4 regions of the Halobacillus sp. 12SKB genome follow, and region 2 is predicted to be linked to each of the others. Evidence: riboswitches for the same ligand, from Rfam matches in the RefSeq annotation. Region 2 holds a riboswitch; each other region holds the start of a gene.
What was found. Region 2 has a riboswitch for S-adenosylmethionine ahead of ACQ4XT_RS07055 (O-acetylhomoserine aminocarboxypropyltransferase/cysteine synthase family protein). Riboswitches for the same ligand answer to the same signal wherever they lie in the genome.

Region 1: another riboswitch for S-adenosylmethionine. It lies ahead of ACQ4XT_RS14470 (homocysteine S-methyltransferase family protein); the one in region 2 lies ahead of ACQ4XT_RS07055 (O-acetylhomoserine aminocarboxypropyltransferase/cysteine synthase family protein).
Region 3: another riboswitch for S-adenosylmethionine. It lies ahead of ACQ4XT_RS01555 (Na+/H+ antiporter NhaC family protein); the one in region 2 lies ahead of ACQ4XT_RS07055 (O-acetylhomoserine aminocarboxypropyltransferase/cysteine synthase family protein).
Region 4: another riboswitch for S-adenosylmethionine. It lies ahead of msrA (peptide-methionine (S)-S-oxide reductase MsrA); the one in region 2 lies ahead of ACQ4XT_RS07055 (O-acetylhomoserine aminocarboxypropyltransferase/cysteine synthase family protein).

What each region holds. Positions count from the first base shown of each region.
Region 1 is NZ_JBRFWR010000001.1:2,912,358-2,917,356, reverse strand. It holds gene ACQ4XT_RS14490 (GNAT family N-acetyltransferase) at 1-224, opposite strand, end outside; gene ACQ4XT_RS14485 (DUF4037 domain-containing protein) at 366-1,190, opposite strand; gene ACQ4XT_RS14480 (S66 peptidase family protein) at 1,255-2,166, opposite strand; gene ACQ4XT_RS14475 (GNAT family N-acetyltransferase) at 2,207-2,689, opposite strand; SAM riboswitch class I at 3,186-3,290, shown strand; gene ACQ4XT_RS14470 (homocysteine S-methyltransferase family protein) at 3,473-4,522, shown strand; gene ACQ4XT_RS14465 (DUF4257 domain-containing protein) at 4,889-4,999, opposite strand, start outside.
Region 2 is NZ_JBRFWR010000001.1:1,431,537-1,436,535, reverse strand. It holds gene ACQ4XT_RS07065 (NAD(P)/FAD-dependent oxidoreductase) at 1-1,023, opposite strand, end outside; gene ACQ4XT_RS07060 (DUF2188 domain-containing protein) at 1,718-1,915, opposite strand; SAM riboswitch class I at 2,051-2,161, shown strand; gene ACQ4XT_RS07055 (O-acetylhomoserine aminocarboxypropyltransferase/cysteine synthase family protein) at 2,269-3,963, shown strand; gene metX (homoserine O-acetyltransferase MetX) at 3,987-4,999, shown strand, end outside.
Region 3 is NZ_JBRFWR010000001.1:304,431-309,429, forward strand. It holds gene ACQ4XT_RS01550 (glycoside hydrolase family 3 protein) at 1-742, opposite strand, end outside; gene ACQ4XT_RS01555 (Na+/H+ antiporter NhaC family protein) at 1,074-2,393, opposite strand; SAM riboswitch class I at 2,531-2,638, opposite strand; gene ACQ4XT_RS01560 (ABC transporter substrate-binding protein) at 2,709-3,782, opposite strand; gene ACQ4XT_RS01565 (ABC transporter ATP-binding protein) at 3,810-4,583, opposite strand; gene ACQ4XT_RS01570 (ABC transporter permease) at 4,606-4,999, opposite strand, start outside.
Region 4 is NZ_JBRFWR010000001.1:259,296-264,294, forward strand. It holds gene eutH (ethanolamine utilization protein EutH) at 1-702, opposite strand, end outside; gene ACQ4XT_RS01350 (ion channel) at 842-1,246, shown strand; gene msrA (peptide-methionine (S)-S-oxide reductase MsrA) at 1,294-1,767, opposite strand; SAM riboswitch class I at 1,889-2,010, opposite strand; gene ACQ4XT_RS01360 (AIM24 family protein) at 2,179-2,871, opposite strand; gene ACQ4XT_RS01365 (alpha/beta hydrolase family protein) at 3,051-3,926, opposite strand; gene ACQ4XT_RS01370 (DinB family protein) at 4,109-4,597, shown strand; gene ACQ4XT_RS01375 (Na+/H+ antiporter NhaC family protein) at 4,645-4,999, opposite strand, start outside.

The DNA of each region.
Region 1 (4,999 bases), 1.5 Mb from region 2:
CCGTTGATATGGTCATTAAATGGCTCATTTCCTTCATCTCCAATAAAGAAGAAACCATCATGGTTCCCCAGCCAGATCAGTCCTGTTTGAGGAGCATCGGTATCATCTACAAAAATCCGACCTGGATTATTCCCTTCTATGACCGCTTGAACTTCTAAATGTCCATCATCGTTTGTTAACTTTCCGCATTTATAGAATTCTGCTTTATTAAGTTCACGGATCATTCTTACTCCTCCTCCTGATCGCTTAAGTCCGCCACATACTTTTACTGCATTTCCGATAAAAGAAAGCTTTCATACCGTCAATCTCTGAGGTTTGATTGATCTGGGTTGGAGAAAGTTACAATCAACCCTTTGAAGTTCCAATCATTTAACATATTCTATATTTCTCTTCTGTTCGCTAATGTCCAAACCAGGATGGTATTCCTTAACCAATTCCATAACCTCTTCAATTAAACCTTCTAACTCTTTCACACCGCTTGCCGGGTCCCCTATCCATGTTTTGTTCATGCGAGCATGGAGATTTTCCGGTTTGATTTCCATCCGTTCGATATTATTTTCCATCCATTTAAAGACAGGGTGGTGGACATACATACGATTCAGGCCAAACAAAACGCCGAACAATTTCTTCTGCACTCCACACAGGACATCATAGAGCATCAACCAGTCCTGACGTTTCAAGAGAGCTTCCCGGTTATTCCAGCGATTCCCCAGCCATAGATTTTCTGCAATCATCCGTGCTGAAAGTTCGAAAGGATAGACAGCCAACCTGTTCTTCCATTCAGTGATTTTTCCTTCCCCGCAGAGACTTACACCATCATGGATGGAAGCTACTATACATTGTTTGTCATAATCGGTATCGTGTTCATCCACCACATCGGAAATGAAGCGTTCTACTGATTCAACCAAAAAGCTGCTGATTTCAAATTTAACGCCGTCCCGGGTTAAGTAGGCTTCCGACCATTCTTCATCTTCATAAGGATGATAAGACAGAATGGTGCCACCTATTTGCTCAATGGGAGATTTCCGCTCATGATCCGTCGGGGGATTGGACCATAAAATATGTAATTCAATATCTGAATGTTCATCATCTAGGTTTTTAGACACAGAACCAGCAAGTAGAATGGCTTTAACCTTTGGGTTCTCTTCATACAGAGCGGCCATATCTATTGATTGTTTGAATAAATCCAATTTCATTCCAACCTCCAATTGTTACGTTACATAACTTTTTCAACATATAGATTGTTGTTCGAAATCAATAGTTCACTCCTGAATCAACGACCAATCGAGGCGGCGACGTCGTGAGCTTCGCGTTTACCCCAAACGGTACACCATAATTCGGCTGGCAATGACCAAAGTGAAAGTTCTCAACAACAGGAAATGGAGAACCGGCGAAGAAACGGTGAAGCACTTTTTTCAACTCCGTTTCTTCTTCTGTTTCCACCTGGAAATTCCCTAATACGACACCTTGAACGTCATTGAAGACACCCGCTTGTTTAAGATGAGTAAGCTTCAAATCGATAAGAAACGGTGGTTCTGCAACTTCCTCAAGTAGTAAGATGGCGCCAGCTGTGTCCACTTGGTAAGGCGTGCCCAAACCGTTGGTGAGGAGTGTTAAATTCCCTCCCACTAAACGTCCCTCTCCCGTACCATGGGCGAGCGTGTTGAGAGTTGATCGGTTAGAATCATAGGTCATCATCTCGCCTGTAAACAGAGATGAAAACGATGATACTGTCTCTTTTGTTCGCTGTTCATCATTAAGATCAGAGGCCACCATAGGCCCGTGGAAAGTCACCAGACCACTGAAATTGTAAATAGCATGAAGCAGGTACGTTAAATCACTGTATCCCCAGAATATTTTAGGGTTACTTTTTATCTTTTCGTAATCAATCATAGGTGCAAGCTTCGCTGTGCCGAACCCTCCATTGGTGCAAAAAATTCCGCGGATTGCAGGGTCGTTAAAGGCCTCATGTAAATCAGCAAGTCGCTTTTGATCGACCGTTGCATGCTCTTCATCGGTTTGGAACACATGGCGTCCAATGATGACTTCAAGATCCATTTTTTCCAACACACGTATCCCCTGGCTTAATTGCTCCCGATCCGGAGGTCCCGCCGGTGCAATCACTGCTACCCGATCCCCCTCTTGTAAAGCACGGGGGTTAATCATAATATCCCTCACTTTCTGGTTAATGGAAATGGAACAACGATTAAGCTAAGTTGAATTTCATCTCCATTTTTCTACTCTTTGTTGTCATCCCCATAGACCGATAAAATTCTATGGCAGCAGTATTTTCCTCAGATACTCCCAGTTCAACACGATCGACCTTGAGGCTACGTCCGAAATCAAAAACGTGGGCAACTAGTTTTTTTCCAATCCCCTTGTTTCTATGCATTTCAGAAACGCATAAACTATGGATAGATAAAACCTTTCTCGCTTTGACAAAAGAATTCTCAGGTGTTTCCTCTTCCTTAGTCACTACAACTCCCACGATCTCATTGCTTAAGATAGCCACAAACATGTGCTGTTTGTTATCCATCACCTGGCTTTCAAAGAACTCTCTCTCGACTGGAGTTGCATTCTCTTTGTACAAATCCGGTCTTACACGAACGTGGAATTCATGAACCTGCCTAAATAGAGGCAGCAATGACTCATAATCGCTCTCCTCGGCTCTTCGAATAGATAGATCCATTTTCTCTCCCCCTAGTCACTTACTTGCCCTACTTATTCAACTTAGATATTTTTATTAGTCCGCCGATTTTTTGATAAAAAAAGGAACGTTCGTGCCATCATCACTGGTATCCAGGCATGACAAGGTTGGTAATGAAACAAGCGCTTTTATACTTCAGTATATTTCTCTCATGCCATTCATCAATCTCTTAAGCTTGACTGGTATGGTTGAGGGATTAAACCATAGGTAAGGGAACGGTTCTTTCGTTCAATTGCGGGCTCATAAAAGGTAGGACCTGTTTAAGTCTTCAAACCAAGATTACCATAAGTTTCTTTTTTTGTGGAAAGAGCTCAGGTACTTTTAAACAGAATCCCGAAACTTTTTCTGAAAATTCCATTGATTCTTCTTTCATTTTCCTGTATTGTAAATCGCAAGCGAAATGATAAACTCCACTTTTGATTTGAGGATACGCTTTACGACGTGTCCAACTGCTTTTCCTAAAACTACATAATTATGAAACTTATCCAGAGAGGTGTAGGGACTGGCCCTTTGATACCTCAGCAACCAGCCATTGGCACGGTGCTAAATCCAGAAGGTAGTTGTTCTACCTTGAAGATAAGGAGACTCTTTATACACAAAGGACCCCTTATCCAAGGAGGTCCTTTATTTTTTTGAAGAAAATGATTTCTGAACAGAGTTGAACCAATGTCAGCTCATGCAAGGCAGAAAGTCAGCGTGTCCCTGTCAGAAGGGGCTAGCTTTCTAATAAAAGACTCATACAAAATGGAAAGGTTGTGGAATGAAATGAAACGATCATTAGAACAGAGATTACAGGATGGACCCGTCATTTGTGGAGAAGGATACTTATTCGAACTGGAGCGCCGCGGCTATTTACAGGCCGGCTCCTTTGTACCTGAAGTAGCCCTTGATAACCCACAGGCATTGAAACAGACGTACCGTGACTTTATGCTCGCAGGCTCGGACGTCGTCTTGGCCTTCACCTATAACGGCCACCGAGAGAAAATGAGAATCATCGGCAAAGAGGACCTATTAGAGCCGCTTAACCGTCAGGCCATCCGCCTGGCCAAAGAAGTAGCTCAGGAGCACCCGGAGGAAGAAGCCCTTGTTGCCGGGAACATTTCCAACACGAACTTGTTCAACCCTGATGATCCTGAAGCTGTTGAAAAAACAAGAAGCATGTTTGGGGAGATGATCGGCTGGTGTAAGGAAGAAGGCGTGGATTTTGTGAATGGCGAGACCTTCTATTATTACGAAGAAGCGCTGATTGCTCTCGAGGAAATTCAAAAACAAGATTTGCCTGCCGTGATCACATTCGGTCTGATGGGGGAAAATATTCTCCGGGATGGCTATGAAGTGGAAGAAGCCTGCCGCTTATTAGAAGAAAAAGGCGCGCTTGTCGTCGGTATGAACTGCTTCCGCGGCCCAGCGACAATGCAGCCATATGTAGAAAAGATCCGTCAAACAGTGGACGGTTATGTAGGTGCCCTTCCCATCCCTTACCGCACGACGGAAGAACACCCGACCTTCTTCAACCTGCCGGACGGGGGCTGTGCCTGTACACTTCCAACGGAAACCACGTTCCCAACGTCCCTGGACCCGCTCTACACGAACAGGTATGAACTTGCGGAATGGGCCAAAGAAGCGCACAGCATTGGTGTGAACTACCTGGGACTCTGCTGTGGAGCTTCTCCTGCCATGCTTCGTGAAGTAGCAGAATCCGTCGGCCGTACAGCTGTAAACTCCAGGTATTCCCCGGATATGGAAAAACACTTCCTGTTCGGCAATGACGACACGCTGCAGGATCACATCACCTCTTATAAGACTAAAGCGTGAGTCAAACGCCTGTCCGAAATACGGACAGGCGTTTTTTTAAGTTTCACCTATTTGCATTACTTTACGCGGAACAAAGGGTCATCCAGCATTCCGCTTTCTATCTGAGGCTATGTACTAGACTGCAATTCCCTTCCATTACAGGAGCTTTCAGTCTTCCTATAGTGCAGTTCATGACACGTACTGGTTTTAGTAACGGTTTCAGTAGTCAGAAAGAGCTGGATCAAGGCATAACAAAAAAATGACCTTACCTGACTGTTAACGTAATGATGGGATAAAAGCGGGGGCATTTTTGTAGGAATGGTAGAAAAGGAGGATTCCAGAGGAGATCAACTCTGAAGAAAAAATAAGGATTGGATTAGAAAATATCTATTTTAATCTTTGATTGATCCGATCCAATCCTTCTACTTTCGCTTTTTCCACATTCAATTCTCTTTTTAATAATACATTTTCCGCTGTCATCCCCGCTAATATAGAAAT
Region 2 (4,999 bases):
AAGGGTCATTTGGAAACCAGGGAAAAGCTGCTCGTCCCTCTTCCTTGCGAACTCCTCCATTGCTTCATCCACCGTTACTCCTTCATCGATCTTCAAGCAAGCATCGGCCAATAGGAATGACTGCATAAATGCATCATTGATCCCTAATCCTGTACTCGGGTCTTTGCTGTGCCCAGCATCCCCGATTAATGCCCAGCCATCACCATAGGGCGTTCGGAAAAAGTTCGGCATGCCTGGTGTTCCAATGATCTTCCCTTGAAGCTTGGCACCTTTCGTTCTTTCCTTCATTCCGTACAATTGATCAAACGTTTGTTTAAACGTTTCTTCCGGGTTTTTCATCATCGATTTGAATTCTTCTGGATGGATTTCAATGCCCAGGCAGTCTCGGTTCGGCTCCATTGGAAAAACAAAACCAATTCGACCTTCATAAAGAAAGATCTCTGTAGCAGGTTCCGGTAAAGGCTCTACCCCCTCAAAATATCCGTAGACGACCGGGCGCAAAGGCTTCGTTTCTTCATACTTCTCTGCACCTGTCCAATGAGCAATGTTCGAGTTTTTCCCATCAGCCCCAACGATCAAATCAGCATAGAAATCTTTTGGCTTCCCTTTTTCTATTAGACTGACACCAACGACCTTCTCCTCTTCCCATATCAATTCTCGTGCCGCCGTTTCGGGTTTGAAATGGACGGATGGGAAAGTGACCGCTCGATCAATCAGCATGGAGTCGAGCTTGTCTCTTCTTGGAATGATGGTATAGGAAGTCCTTGGTCCTTCTATGAAACTACTCCCAATATAGGTCCTCATTCTCGTTACTTTTCTCAAACCCGACGCTTCGAGTTGCTTAAGTACGCCTAATTTTTCTAAGAATCCTGTGTGGGACATAAAATGAGTGGATAATGTATCACTTGGAAAACTGGCTTTATCAACAAGGAGGACTTTCTTCCCCATTTCTCCTAGTAAAATAGCTAAACTTGCGCCGGCTACACGAGCACCGACGATAATGACATCATAATGAGCATTCATGATTGCACACACCTTCACGTATCATTTACCTCCATCATAACTGGAGCACCTCGAAAACTCTAGAGTGGTCAGTTGTAGATAAGCTCCCTTCAGTTGAAGACTCAGTTCGAAATGTTTCCGTGGTTCGTTGCCATAATAGGCGCTAGGGGTGGTTGGGAAGCAGCTCGCTTTCCTGCGGGGATGACGGCAAGCCTCTTCGAGCTCCGCTCTGTGGGGTCTAGCCAGCCAATCCATTCCCGCGGGAGTCTCGCAGCTTCCCAACCACCCCATTCGATGAATGTGAGAAACGAACCCCTTTACCCATTTGGATTGTCTTCCACTATACTACTGTTATAAGCATAAAGCGCCCTGTATCAAGCTCCCGGGGTTCAAAAACCTGGGCATGGGAGTTTTATCCTTATACTCCCATCAAGTTGAATAACTGCATATTCTAGAAGTGGTTTTGAGACACTCATATGGCAAAGGGGCGGAGGGAAACGGTGAGACTCCTGTGGGAAGTGCGTGGTAGATGAGACCCCTCAGAGCGTTAGCTAGAGGAGGCTCATCACTCGCCCACGGAAAGCGAACCTTTTCCCGGAGCCTCTAAATCCACACAAACATCTCGAAAATCGAGTATTCCACAATCCTGCCATATACTTTAATAATGAATATAGATAGTTACACATAAAAAAACTCCCGCGGTGGGGAGTTTTAGTTAGTAGGTGCGTTCTTCTTCAACTTCATGATTTTGATCCAAGATTTGAAGTTTGCTCGGTTTGTTTTCTTTTGCGATTTCCTCTGCTTTGGCAACCGCAGTATCACGCTCATCATAAAGGTCTGTTGGAGCGACATCTTCGATTTTTACAAACCAGCCGGTTACATCTTTATTAGGTACAACACTATATTGTTTCATGAACTTCACTCCTATCTCATAGACTTAATTATCCATTCCCACAGCTAGGAGGGTTCAAACGTATCAAAATTGTTTGACAATGAGAAAGGACGCCTTTATAATTTCAAACAAGTCAGAAAAATTTAATAAAAACAACTCTTATCGAGAGCGGCAGAGGGACTAGGCCCTACGACGCCCGGCAACCTTCAAGGCATTACCTTGAAAAGGTGCTACATCCTACAGATCACATGATCTGAAAGATAAGGGGAGGTATGAGATACATAAAGCCCTCTTCTTACTTACAGAAGAGGGCTTTTCGTTTTCCCTCTTCTACAAAGTGGATGCCCTAGAAAAAAACAGAGGAGGAATTTTTCATGAGTACACCATTCTATACGTTCGGTCCTGAAACGAATTTGCTTCATGGCGGTCAAGAACCGGATCCAGCTACAGGGGCACGCGCTGTACCGATTTATCAGACGACATCTTATGTTTTCAATGATACGGAACATGCTCAAAACCTTTTTTCACTTGCGGAACCTGGAAACATCTATTCACGCATCGGAAACCCGACCGTCGATGTATTTGAACAACGACTCGCTCTTCTTGAGGACGGGGCCGCGGCGGTTGCGACAGCGTCAGGCATGTCTGCAATCACGATGGCTATTCTGAATGTCGCTAAAGCCGGGGATGACATCGTGACCTCAACGAACCTTTATGGAGGGACCTACAATTTGTTTGTCCACACCCTCCCCCGCTATGGAATCAATGTCCATTTTGTTGAAGGAGATGATCCAGCATCATTCGCCAAGGCAATTACTCCTCATACAAAAGCGATTTTTGCCGAAACGATCGGTAATCCGAGCTTGAATGTATTGGATATTGAAGCGATTGCAGATGTCGCTCATGACCACCACATCCCTCTCATCATCGATAATACATTCGCTACCCCATATGTCTGCAGACCGATTGATTGGGGTGCAGACATCGTAGTCCACTCGGCCACTAAATGGATTGGTGGACATGGCACGGCTATTGGAGGTGTTGTCGTTGATAGTGGACGTTTCAACTGGAATCATGAAAAATTCCCAGGGTTTACGGAGCCTGATGAAAGCTATAACGGCATCCGATTCGGGATTGACGTGGGTCCCGCCGCTTTCGCCATAAAATTACGCGTACAGCTGCTTCGAGACATAGGGGCATGTCTCAGCCCACAAAACGCTTTCTTACTTTTGCAGGGTTTGGAAACTTTACACTTGCGAGTGAAAACACATGCTGATCAGGCTTTGGAAATTGCCGAATATTTGAACCATCACGAAGGGGTTGAATGGGTGAATTATCCAGGATTGAAGGATCACCCTACTTACTCCCTAGCCGAAAAATATTTCCACTACGGTCATGGATCGATCGTTGTTTTCGGAATTAAAGGAGGGCGCGAAGCAGGACGCAAACTAATTGATCAAAGCACCCTCTGGTCGCATGTAGCAAACGTCGGGGATGCTAAATCTTTAATCATCCACCCAGCTTCTACAACTCACCAGCAATTAAGCGATGAAAACTTGAGTAAATCAGGTGTAACAGAAGAACTTGTCCGCTTGTCTGTCGGGTTAGAGTCTGTAGAAGATTTAATTCAGGACCTGGACAACGCCATCTTCCACGCCACGGGATATAAGAAATCCTACGGTAAAAGCAAACATGTGGCAGAGCCTGTTTTATCCTCCTCCCTGGATCGCTCGAACGGGGATTTGAGAAAAAGAGTAATCGGAATTGTTGGCTCAAGTGCTCTTCTTGTGGAACAGAGCAAGCTGGAAAGACTGGGATTTGAAGTTGTTACTTTCTCTCACCTTGAAGACCTTCAAAAAGTAACGAGCGTCAACTGGGATATTGTCTATGTGGAGGAAGCAAATGAGGATGTCTTGAACATAGCGAAGGAAGTTAAACCAACCCTTCTATGGTCACGTAAACCAATCACTCACGAAGATGCAGCCATCATTTCAGGGGTAAGCCTTTACGAGGCTGTTGTGAATATCCGATCAGGGAAAGATTTCTCCACTTCCCTCGTATCAGTCTAGTGAAAGAAAGGAGCATGAAAAGCATGTCATTACAAAACCCCACCAGCCACCCACGAACCAATCAATCGATATCGATCGGCGCTTTCACCTTCGAGTCTGGTGAGAAACTTTCGAATGTCGAACTTGCCTATGAAAGATACGGGCCGACAAATGCTCCCGTCATCCTCGTATGCCACGCATTAACGGGCAACCAGCTCGCCGTGGGTTCAAGGGATGAACGTGGCTGGTGGGCCGGTTTAATCGGTGAAGATTGTCCCATCGACACCAATCGCTATCAAGTGATCACCTTCAATGTCCTGGGTGGATGTCACGGATCTACTGGGCCTGCGAGCATAAATCCAGAGACAGGCGAACCATACCGTCAAACCTTTCCCAAAGTTACCATTCGGGACATGGTTCACGCTCAATATAAAGCTTTACATCGTTTAAACATCACTCATGTCCATGCGATAGCAGGCGGATCGCTTGGTGGTATGCAGACGTACGAATGGGGGCTTCTTTACCCTGATTTCATGAAAAAACTATTCATTCTCGCTGCAACTCCTTATTTAAGTGATTACGGCATCGCTTTTAATCATATCGGTGCTCGTGCTATAAAGAGTGATCCCCACTTCCGAAATGGAGACTATCATTCCAATGAAGATCTAAAGGGATTCGAAATTGCCCGGATGACGGGGATGGTCACATACAGAAGCAGTACCTTATTTGAAAAAAGGTTCGATCGGTCCTATCACGCCGATACCTCTTATGAAATCCAATCTTATTTGGATTATCAAGGCGATAAGATCAAAGAACGCTTTGATGCCAACAGCTATCTTTACCTTCTAGAGGCGATGAACAACCATGACATCGGACGAGGAAGGAATGGTTGGGCACAAGCAGCTAAGCAATACAAAGCAGAGGTTCATACCTTCAGCTTTGAACACGATCTCCTTTATCCTGAAGCCTTGATCCAACCCTTTTCTATCTCCTGTAATAAAGGGAAGCACCATCACATATCTACCGACTATGGTCATGATGGATTTCTCGTAGAGTT
Region 3 (4,999 bases), 1.1 Mb from region 2:
TTCCAGGCATGTCCGTCCCCGATTGAAGACGTGTCACAATCCCGCCTTCCTGGTCAATGGTCATAAGAAGGCCGTATTTTTCGGAGGCTGCTTGATACTCAGAAACAAGCTTCGCTGTTTGTTCTGTTGTTACAACGTTTTCCCGGAATAAAATGACTCCGCCAAGATGATATTTCTGTACCATCTCTTCAATTTCAGGAAGCATTTCCGTCACATTTTCGCCTTCCCATTTCCTAAAATCAGGCATGAGCATCTGACCGATTTTTTCCTCCATTGTCATATTGGAAAGAGCATGTTGGACGAGGTCGTAACGATCACCATCCTGCTTTTTGATGGTCGGTTTAAATTCCGGCTTTCCTTTTTTGAAGTGGTCCGGTTTAAAATCAAGGGCAATCCGATCTTTAAAATCACCGTTCGATACCGTCACCCATGCTCGTCCAGGTTTTCCTGTAAATGTGACCGTACCGTCATCTTCGACAGTAGCAACGTTTGAATTCTTCGATTTCCAAACGAGTCCTTCACTCACTTTAGTGAAATGTCCATCTTCATACACATTCAGTGCGGAAAGAGTAAACTCATTCCCTTCCATCGCTACATCTGCCTGTGGTACATTCTCAAAGATAATTAAATCCGATAATCCGTTACCTTCATCCGCCTCCACCTTTGTACCCATTAACCATGATGGCAGCATCATGCCAATGGTCAGTGTGAAGATCAACATCCATTTGCCCGCCAATCTCATTCGCCATTCCTCCTTGATTTATCTATTTGTAAAAGGTTCCTTCCTATCCAAAAAGACCCTTTTGCAAAACATTTTCGAAAAACAAAGCCCTTCATAATGTCGGTCCAGGAGAAATATTTTTGCAAACGTTTACATTTTGTAATAAAAGCGTAACGGATATAGATATAGTCGTCTATACCACTTAAGGCCCTAATCATTCTATTCACCTCCATTTCCCAAAGCTTTCCTACTATTTCAATAGACTCATTTTAAAATAATATATCAGTTTTTAAAAATTTTAGTGTAAAAAAAATACACATGAAAAGGCACCTGAATCAGGTGCCTTCCCCTCTTAAGAAGCGCTCTTAAACACCGCTTTTCTTTTTTCAACTGTGAACTTCGGATAACGGAAAGCGATCGCTAAAAGACCGGCTCCAGCTGTGAGTATGGGATAAATGCAAAACGGAACAATCGCGACAGGAGATATACTCGCCACACCCGCAACAGCAAGAATCTGCCCGCCATAAGGAATGATTCCCTGCACGGAACTGGCAAAGATGTCGAGAATACTCGCAGAACGTCGTCCTTCAATCCCATATTGATCAGAAATTTGTTTGGCCAGTGGGCCTGCTGTAATGATGGAGATTGTATTGTTCGCTGTAGAAAAGTTGATGGCGGTCACAATCCCTGCAATGCCGAGCTCCCCACCACGATTGGAGTTCACTTTTCTGCTCACGGCCTGCAACAAAAATTCGATGCCTCCATTCGCCCGGATCAATTCCACAAGACCCCCCAGCAAGATCGCGATCATCGCAAGCGTCTGCATGTTCGAAAAGCCATCACCAACGAAGGTGATGAATTCCATGCCGGAAAACTTACCAAGCAGAAGTCCGACTCCGCCGGCAAAAATAATGCCTCCGATCAATACATAGATGACGTTTACTCCAGCAATAGCAAATCCTAGTACACCTAAGTAAGGTGAAATTTCCAAAGTGTTGTACGTGTAGTTCTCATTCAGGCTGGCCGATGCATCCGCCGTCATCACACCAAAAATAACGGCCGTGATGATGGCTGCAGGTAGAACAATAAAGAAATTTGCTTTGAATTTCTCTTTCATTTCCGTACCCTGAGTACGTACAGCGGCAATGGTTGTATCCGATATGACAGAAAGGTTGTCCCCGAACATCGCACCACTGACAATCGCTCCCATGACTAAGGCAAGACCGATGTCTGTCTGCTCGGCTACGCCTACTCCAATCGGTGCAAGGGCAACAACCGTACCTGTGGACGTCCCCATGGATATCGAGATAAAGCAGCCGATGACAAACAATCCGACGACCATCCAGCCGCCAGGCAGGTAGGTTAAGCCGAGATTGACCGTCGATTCAACAGCGCCCATTCCAGACGCTACAGCAGCGAAAGCACCCGCAAGCAGGAAAATAATAACCATTAAGATGATATTGGGGTGCCCTCCCCCTTTCGTCAATTGGGATATTTTCGTTTGAAAATCTGTTTTGCGGTTCATGGCTAAGGCGAAGAGAATCGCAGCGAACAGGGCGACAAGAACTGGCATTTTATAAAAATCACCTATCACAATACCCGATCCGATAAATAGTAAAATAAAGATCGCAAATGGAATGAGTGCGAAAGCGTTGCTCAATGGTTTTGTCATGATTTGACCTCCTTTATTATATAACTCATCAGAATAGTTGGTTTTATCCTGAGAAAAGTCCCTGATCCAAAAGAAGGCGACCATTAAAAAAGAGCCTTCTCACATAAGAAGGCTCTTGAATCGTATCCGTTCATTCCTTCTTATCTCTCAAGCGATCATCACTTGCTGGAATTAGCACCGGCCAACCGATGTTGGTGGTTGCTGAAGCTTCACAGGACCAGTTCCTCTGCTTCTCTTGATAAGAAATATTCAATTGAGTTAATGGTAACTTTACAATAAAAACCATACGAAGACAAGCTTTTTTCAGAAAAAATGTTATCGATCGTAACGCCCGATCACTTCCATCGCTTCTTCCGAAAGAGAGGTGTCGATTGCATCATTGAAGTCAATATCTCCACGGATGGCGCCGTTTGCGTCATACATCTCGAACTGTTTCTTAATATCGTCAATAAACATTTCCCCGTTCGGATCAAGCCCCGTCACACCGACTTTCTTCCAAACTTCTGCGTCCTTCAGCGCTGTGTGTTTCGTCATGATATCAATCACTTCATCCAGACCTTCATCGTGAAGGAATGCATCATTGTAATCACGCACACCCTTCAAATAGGCAGCCATAAAGCGCACAGACACGTCGGTTTCTTTTTCGATGAAATCAGGCGATCCAAGCACCATGGCAATCTGTGCATCCGGAGCGAAATCTGTGGCGTCACCGAAACGAACGTGCAGGTTCTGTGCTTCCCCTTGAGTGATCAATGGCTCGATTTGAAGAGCGGCATCAATCGACTTGTTGCCCATAGCTGCAAGCATGTTTCCAAAGTCAGACATGAGGACGAATTCTACGTCGGATTCGGTTAGACCCGCGTGCTCGAGCATCCGCTGGAAGATATAATCATCCACGGCATTCCTTGATGAAACCGCAATCCGCTTTCCTTTCAAGTCGCTGTACTCTTTGATTTCATCCTGCAGATCTTCACGGATTACAAAGCTGAAATACGAGCTGCCATCAAAATAGTGCCCTTTATCAGCGATGATCTTTACGTCTATGCCCTGGGCGATGGCATTGAAAAAGGAAGCTGTGGAAACGCCCCCGGCAATATCCACTTCACCCGCTGCCAGCGCTGGAAGCATGTCGTCACTATTCGCAAACGTCGTGAACTTTATATCGATATTGTAATCATCAAAATATCCCTTTTCCTCGGCGATATAAAAGCCGGCTCCCGATGCAGCCCCGTCTTCGGCTATGACCACCGTCGCCTCCTTATCCAATGGAGCAAAATCACCGTCGATGATTTCACCGTTGCCCGTACCCTCCCCACTATCCCCGGAGCCACAGCCGAACAATATGAAAATGATAAACAAAAAAGAAAATAGATGACATACTTTTCTCATCATGGGATTCCAATCCCCTTTCTTCCACTATTTGCGCGAACGCTGCACTTCATCCTGAAGATGATTCCAAATCTCGACAAAATGTTCCGCCATCAAAGGATCTGCCCGTACCTGCTCCATATTCCTCGGCCGCGGCAGGTCAATACGCTTTTCATCAATGATAGTGCCGGGCTGCGAGCTCATTAACAGGATTCGATCGCTAAGTAGGAGCGCTTCATCTATGCTATGGGTAATAAATAAGACTGTTTTCTTCGTCTCTGACCAAATATTCAATAATTCTTCCTGCAAAATGAATTTGTTCTGCTCATCCAGTGCAGCAAATGGTTCATCCATGAGAAGGATTTCTGGATCGTTTGCAAACGCTCTGGCAATACTGACGCGCTGCTTCATCCCGCCTGACAACTCTTTTGGATAGAGTTTAGCGAATTTTTCAAGGCCCACTTTGTTCAAATAATAAGCCGTCCGCTCCTTGATCACATCTGAAGGCATATGCCTCATTTTCAATCCGAAACTGACATTGCCTTCAACCGTCAACCACGGAATGACCCCGCGTTCCTGAAAAACCATCGACTGCAGCGGACGTTCTTTTTTACTTTTCGCAATTGAAAACGATCCCCCGCTCGGCTTTTCTAAATCAGCTAAAATCCGGAGCAGCGTCGTTTTCCCACACCCACTCGGTCCGACGAGACAGACAAACTCCCCGTCTGCAATATCAAGCGAAATCCCTTCTAATGCCGTCACGCGGCTCTCTTTTTTATAAAACACTTTCGTTAAATCCTTAATCGATATTTTAGCCTCCATCCCCTGTCGCTCCTCTCATTAGTTAGCGCCATGGCAGCAGTTTGGTCTGCAGTCCCCGGAGAATGATTGAAAACAAGTAGCCGAAGAACGAAATGAGCACAAGCCCGACAAACATTTCCTTCAACAAAAAGGCCTTATACGACGTCCAGATCAAATACCCAATCCCTGAGTTGGCTCCCATCATTTCCGCTGCGACAATTGTCAGCAGTGCAATCGCCTGCCCCATCTGAATACCTTCAAGCATGACCGGAAGGGAACCCGGTAGAGCAATTTTGAAGAAGAACTGTTTCGAATCCGCTCCATAATTTTTCGCAACATCCAAATAAATGCGGTCAATGTTCACAACACCCGCCACCGTATTAATGACAACAGGAAAAAAAACACTCCCGGCGATCGTCACCACTTTAGATACTTCA
Region 4 (4,999 bases), 1.2 Mb from region 2:
AGATAAAGGTGCCATCCCCGGAAGGACAACAAACCCTGTCAATGATTCAATAATTATAAGGGCGAGACCAGTGATAATTATGATTTCAATGGTTTTTCCGAAATAAGAAAATAGCCGGATGGTTACGTTCGTGAACAACCATAAACCTGCCCCAATACAGGCGGAAAGCAAAATAGCTGGTGTTAAATTCCGTAACATCCATACCGCTTCATATCCTGCCACAGCACCACCAACAAAACATCCGATCGGAACCGTAACTAAACCAGCTAAAATTCCTCTTGAAAAGAAAGGGCGATCCTCTTTTTTCACAATCGAAAGCGCAACAGGAATTGTGAAAACAAGCGTTGGTCCCATCATCGTACCGAGGAGGGCCCAGGAAAAGGTAGCGGCCTCCTCTTCTAAGGCTAAGGATTCCGCCAGAGGATAGGCTCCCATGTCAATAGCAAGCATCATGGATGCAAACATCGACGGATCCGCTCCAAACCATAAAAACACGGGGCGGATGGCAGGCGCCAACCACTGGGACAATACAGGTGCAAGGGAGATGATCCCTACCATCGAAAGAGCCAGTGGGCCCATCATCATAAACGCTTCGTAAAACCGCCATCCAAGAGACAGGCGGTGATTAAGGACATAGTAATCAAGTGCTCCCAATACCATGAAGATACACATGACAATCAAGATAGCGTCATTAACCCACAAAAGCCCACCTCCTTCCTTTTTTGAGTCTATGTTTACGGGCACTTCAACATAGGGTAGAAGTTTTTCTATAATGGTTTGCTCACCATTTCCTAATGGATGCTGCCAAAACCTCTCATTATTTTAAAAAAGGAGAATAAGAATGGTACAAGCTCTGTTCATCGTTGCGATTATATTCATTGCAGCAAATCTCGTTTATTTTTTCACAAATAAAACATACAGAAAAAGCTACTTCAGCACAGCCCTTTTCTTTCAATTATTTTTTGTTCTCACAGGTGTATTAATGGGATTTACGATCCTTTACTATCTTCTATCTTTAGATGGAGTCATTCTAGTTACTAGTCTATCATCCCGGGAACCTGTTGACCCAACCTTTTTGGACTTGCTTTACTTCAGTGGGGAAACATTGTTGAGCGTGGGTTATGGGGATATGCTGCCTGTGGGGATGGCCCGATTTTTTGCTTTGCTTGAATCAGGAATCGGCATCCTTCTCCCTACGGCCTATTTCTTAAAAGCGATGGATGCGTCCAGACAAAGAGAAGGTTAAGAAGGTTGACCTATATGAAAAGGACCCTTGTGAAAGGGTCCTTTTCGTTATCCAATGGAGCATGCGGCAGAGCCATGCTTTTGTAAATATTTCTGATGGTGCTCTTCAGCTTCATAAAAAGTTGTTGCTTCTTCAACTTCTGTAACGATCGGGCGTTTGAAAACTCCTTTGCCTTCCCACTCTTTGATTTTTTCTTCAGCAATGTATTTCTGGCTTGCATCCGAATGGAAAATGACAGAACGATATTGGTGACCTACGTCGATTCCCTGTTTGTTGCGGGAAGTCGGGTCGTGAGCTTCAAAGAAGATATTTACAAGTTCTGCATAGGTGATAACCGTTGGATCGTAGTTCACTTTGACAGATTCCGCGTGTCCACTCTTGCCTGCTTTTACTTGTTCGTATGTCGGGTTCTCCAGGTGGCCGCCAATATAACCGACCTTTGTTTCTGTAACCCCTTCGAATTTTTCAAAAAACGCTTCTACTCCCCAAAAACATCCTGCACCAAAAATAGCTGTTGCCATATAACATCTTTCCTTTCCCTTAACGCAACTTCTATCGAGAGCCTTGACGGTTATGGTGCTTACACGAAAAGACCCCTTTTCTTATCCAGTAAGAAAAGGGGTCGCTAATATCCGCACGATCCTCTCATCTCTTAGAATGTTGGTACATTCTACAGGAATTGGCACCGTTCTCGTCAATCCGTAGATTGATTCGATGGTTGCCGGGCATCAAAGGGCCAGTCCCTCCGCCTCTCTGGATAAGAAGTTTCCGTTATTTATTTTTTGTTAGTACCCATAGTACTACGTATTAGTAACGAAGTAAAGGATAATAAATGAAAAAATTCTAGTGAATGCACATTGAGTTCTTCTTTGATTTCATTATATTCAAACCTTAACATGCGCATGCCTGTCTGTAAAAAAATCCGCTCCAGCTCAGCTCTGCCCCGTCGTGTAAACTTCCTCGAACGGCTGGACAATGACAAATCCATCACCTTCAAACTCCATTTGAATGGATTCACCGCTTCCCCTGCCTATAAGTGTCTTGAAGCTGATGTCTGTTTTGAAATTCGGCTCCAAGTGCCCGGACCATGCCACCGTAGCATGCGGGTCTGTAATGACAGGTTCACCAGGACGTACGAGCAGCGTCAACGGTTCATAGTGCGATGTAATAGCCACACGGCCACTCCCGCTGAGGGTTACGTTGAACAAACCACCAGAAACCATACCCGCTACTTTTTTCATTAGTTTTATATCCCAGTCAATGCTTGGTTCAAAGGCAAGAAGATCATTACCATTCACCGTGATTGTTTCATTATCCAGATCAAAAATAGTAATCTTCTTGCCCTGATCAGCAAGGTAAAGCCGCCCGCGACCCGTAGCCTTCATTAAAGAGCTTCCTTCTCCGGTCATCGCTTTTTTAAATAAACGACCGACGCCATGCTCGAGGATCCCTTCTCTTTCAAATTTAATGTTCCCATTATAAGAAATCATCGCTCCTGCTTTAGCCCACACTTGATCGAGGAGGTTTACCTCAAGAATTCTCGGGGTCTCCAGCTCAAAATAATCATTCTCTGATTCATCCTGTTTCGTTTTTCTAATAAATTCATCAATAGAGTAGTCGCTCATTGTATTCCTCCTAATCCTATTCTATGGTTATTTATGCTTCCTCACTGCTTCTATACCACGATGGATCAAAATCGAGTCCTAAAGTTTACGTATCTGTAACTCTATGGAAAGGATAAAAACAGCCTTCGTAATTTTCTATTCAATAAACATAGATAAATCCCTACTATATACTATACACTTTACTTTTCCTCTAGATGCTTTTCAAACCAATCCAGCACCTCAGGAGCATACTCTTTGAAATGCAGCCTCAGGCCATGATCTCCATTTTCATATTCGACATACCGATGGAGGTCATGATTACCTTCCATCAACTTTGCGAACATTCGCGCCTGTTCAACCGGAACTGTCTGATCCCTCTCTCCGTGAAGCATTAAGGTTGGTACATCAATGTCCTTCACCCAGTTAATTGGAGCAAGCTCCCGATACCAGCTCTGGTCTCCCCCTGGTTCTCCCAATAAATGTTCAATTTGTTTTTGAACAGGTTCTGGTTGCGTTACATACAGCTGCTTCAAGTCGGTAATGCCTCCAATTACAGCGACTGCATCAACCTCTATGTCTTGTTGAACGGCTAGGAAACTCATCCATCCGCCACGGGAATATCCGAGCATAACGGTTCGCTCTTCATCCACATGGTCAAGCTCGGTACCCACCTTTTTTAAATCGAGAACATCCCGGACAAAATCTTTCCTTTTAGTTGGCTCAAACTTTTCTTCTGCATTTTCCCTGTAGTGAGTCGCTAGTACAACATACCCCCGCTTTGCCCAATAAGATAGGTTTTTAAGTTCTTGCGCATCTGTCAACGAACTTTCTCCCACTCCTCCACGATTATGAATGAGCAGCGGGAGAGCGCCATCGATATCATCCGGTTCAACCCAAAGCCCCGGAATTTCAGTACCACCGCTGTCATATGAAATGGAATATCCTGTAACACCTGGTACACCAATTTCTACCTCTTCCTTACTCAGGAGAATGTTATCCTCTTTAGCATCAACAAAGAATACAACAGCTCCTATAAAACCAAGAAAAACCAAGAAAGCCCAAAGCAGTTTCTTCACCTAATTTCCCTCCTGAAAAATTGGAATAATATGTATGACCTAGTCATGTAATTTTTTCCTTTTCTTACTTTTACATACGGAAGAGTATGTGAAAGGTTTCATTTCTTGAGGTACTAGGGAAAGAACCTTCTATAGGAGTTGTGATAGACTCGAGATAACTTCACTTGAAAGGGAGAATCTGTATGTATGGCTTAGATGAAAAAAGAAAAGAACTGCTCGAATTTGTAGAAGAAGTTCCAGAGCAAGAAGCATCGGTTAAGCCTGAAGAAGATCGTTGGTCCATCCTTGAAGTTTTAGAACACTTATACTTAATGGAACAATTAATCGTTTATCAGATCAACCAAGCTCTCAAACAGGGAGACACACAACAAGCGACAGAAAAACCGATCCATAAGACCACCAACCGTGATTATAAAGTCGATGCCCCAGAGGCCGTTCGTCCAAAAGGGGAATTCAAGACCTTGCAGGAAGCAAAAGAAGGTTTGAAGAAGACGCGTGAGGCGACTTTATTCCTTATTCACAATAAGGAGGAAGAAACATTACAAAACCGTGCATTCCCTCACCCCGCGTTCGGAGATATGAACTTGGAACAATGGGTAGAGTTTATCGGCTGGCACGAACTTCGCCACCTGGATCAAATGAAAGAAGTAAAAGCCCATCTTCATACGTAACACAAAACACCCCCTGAGTTCATAACTCAGGGGGTTACTTTTACCACTTACTTTTTAAAATCCTCTGGTTTCACTTCCTCACCATTTTTACCGGTGTAGCGAAGTCCCCAGCCTGTCCATGCTGCAATAAACATAACAATCAACAGCAACCAGCCCTGAAAGACGAACGGAAAGACTTCTCCAGGTCCGACAACAGGTAAGAAGTCGTATTGATCGGCTGCCCCCTGAACGGTAGCCCATGCGAGCAGCACCCCACCACTCCAAGGGAAAATGTACCCTAGTGAAGAGGTGACTGTATCAAGGAAGTTGGCTCTTCGATACGGATGAATATTCATTTCTGTTCCTAATTTACGAACAAACGGTGCTGCAGCAATCTCAGCGGCTGTATTGATCGTAATAAAC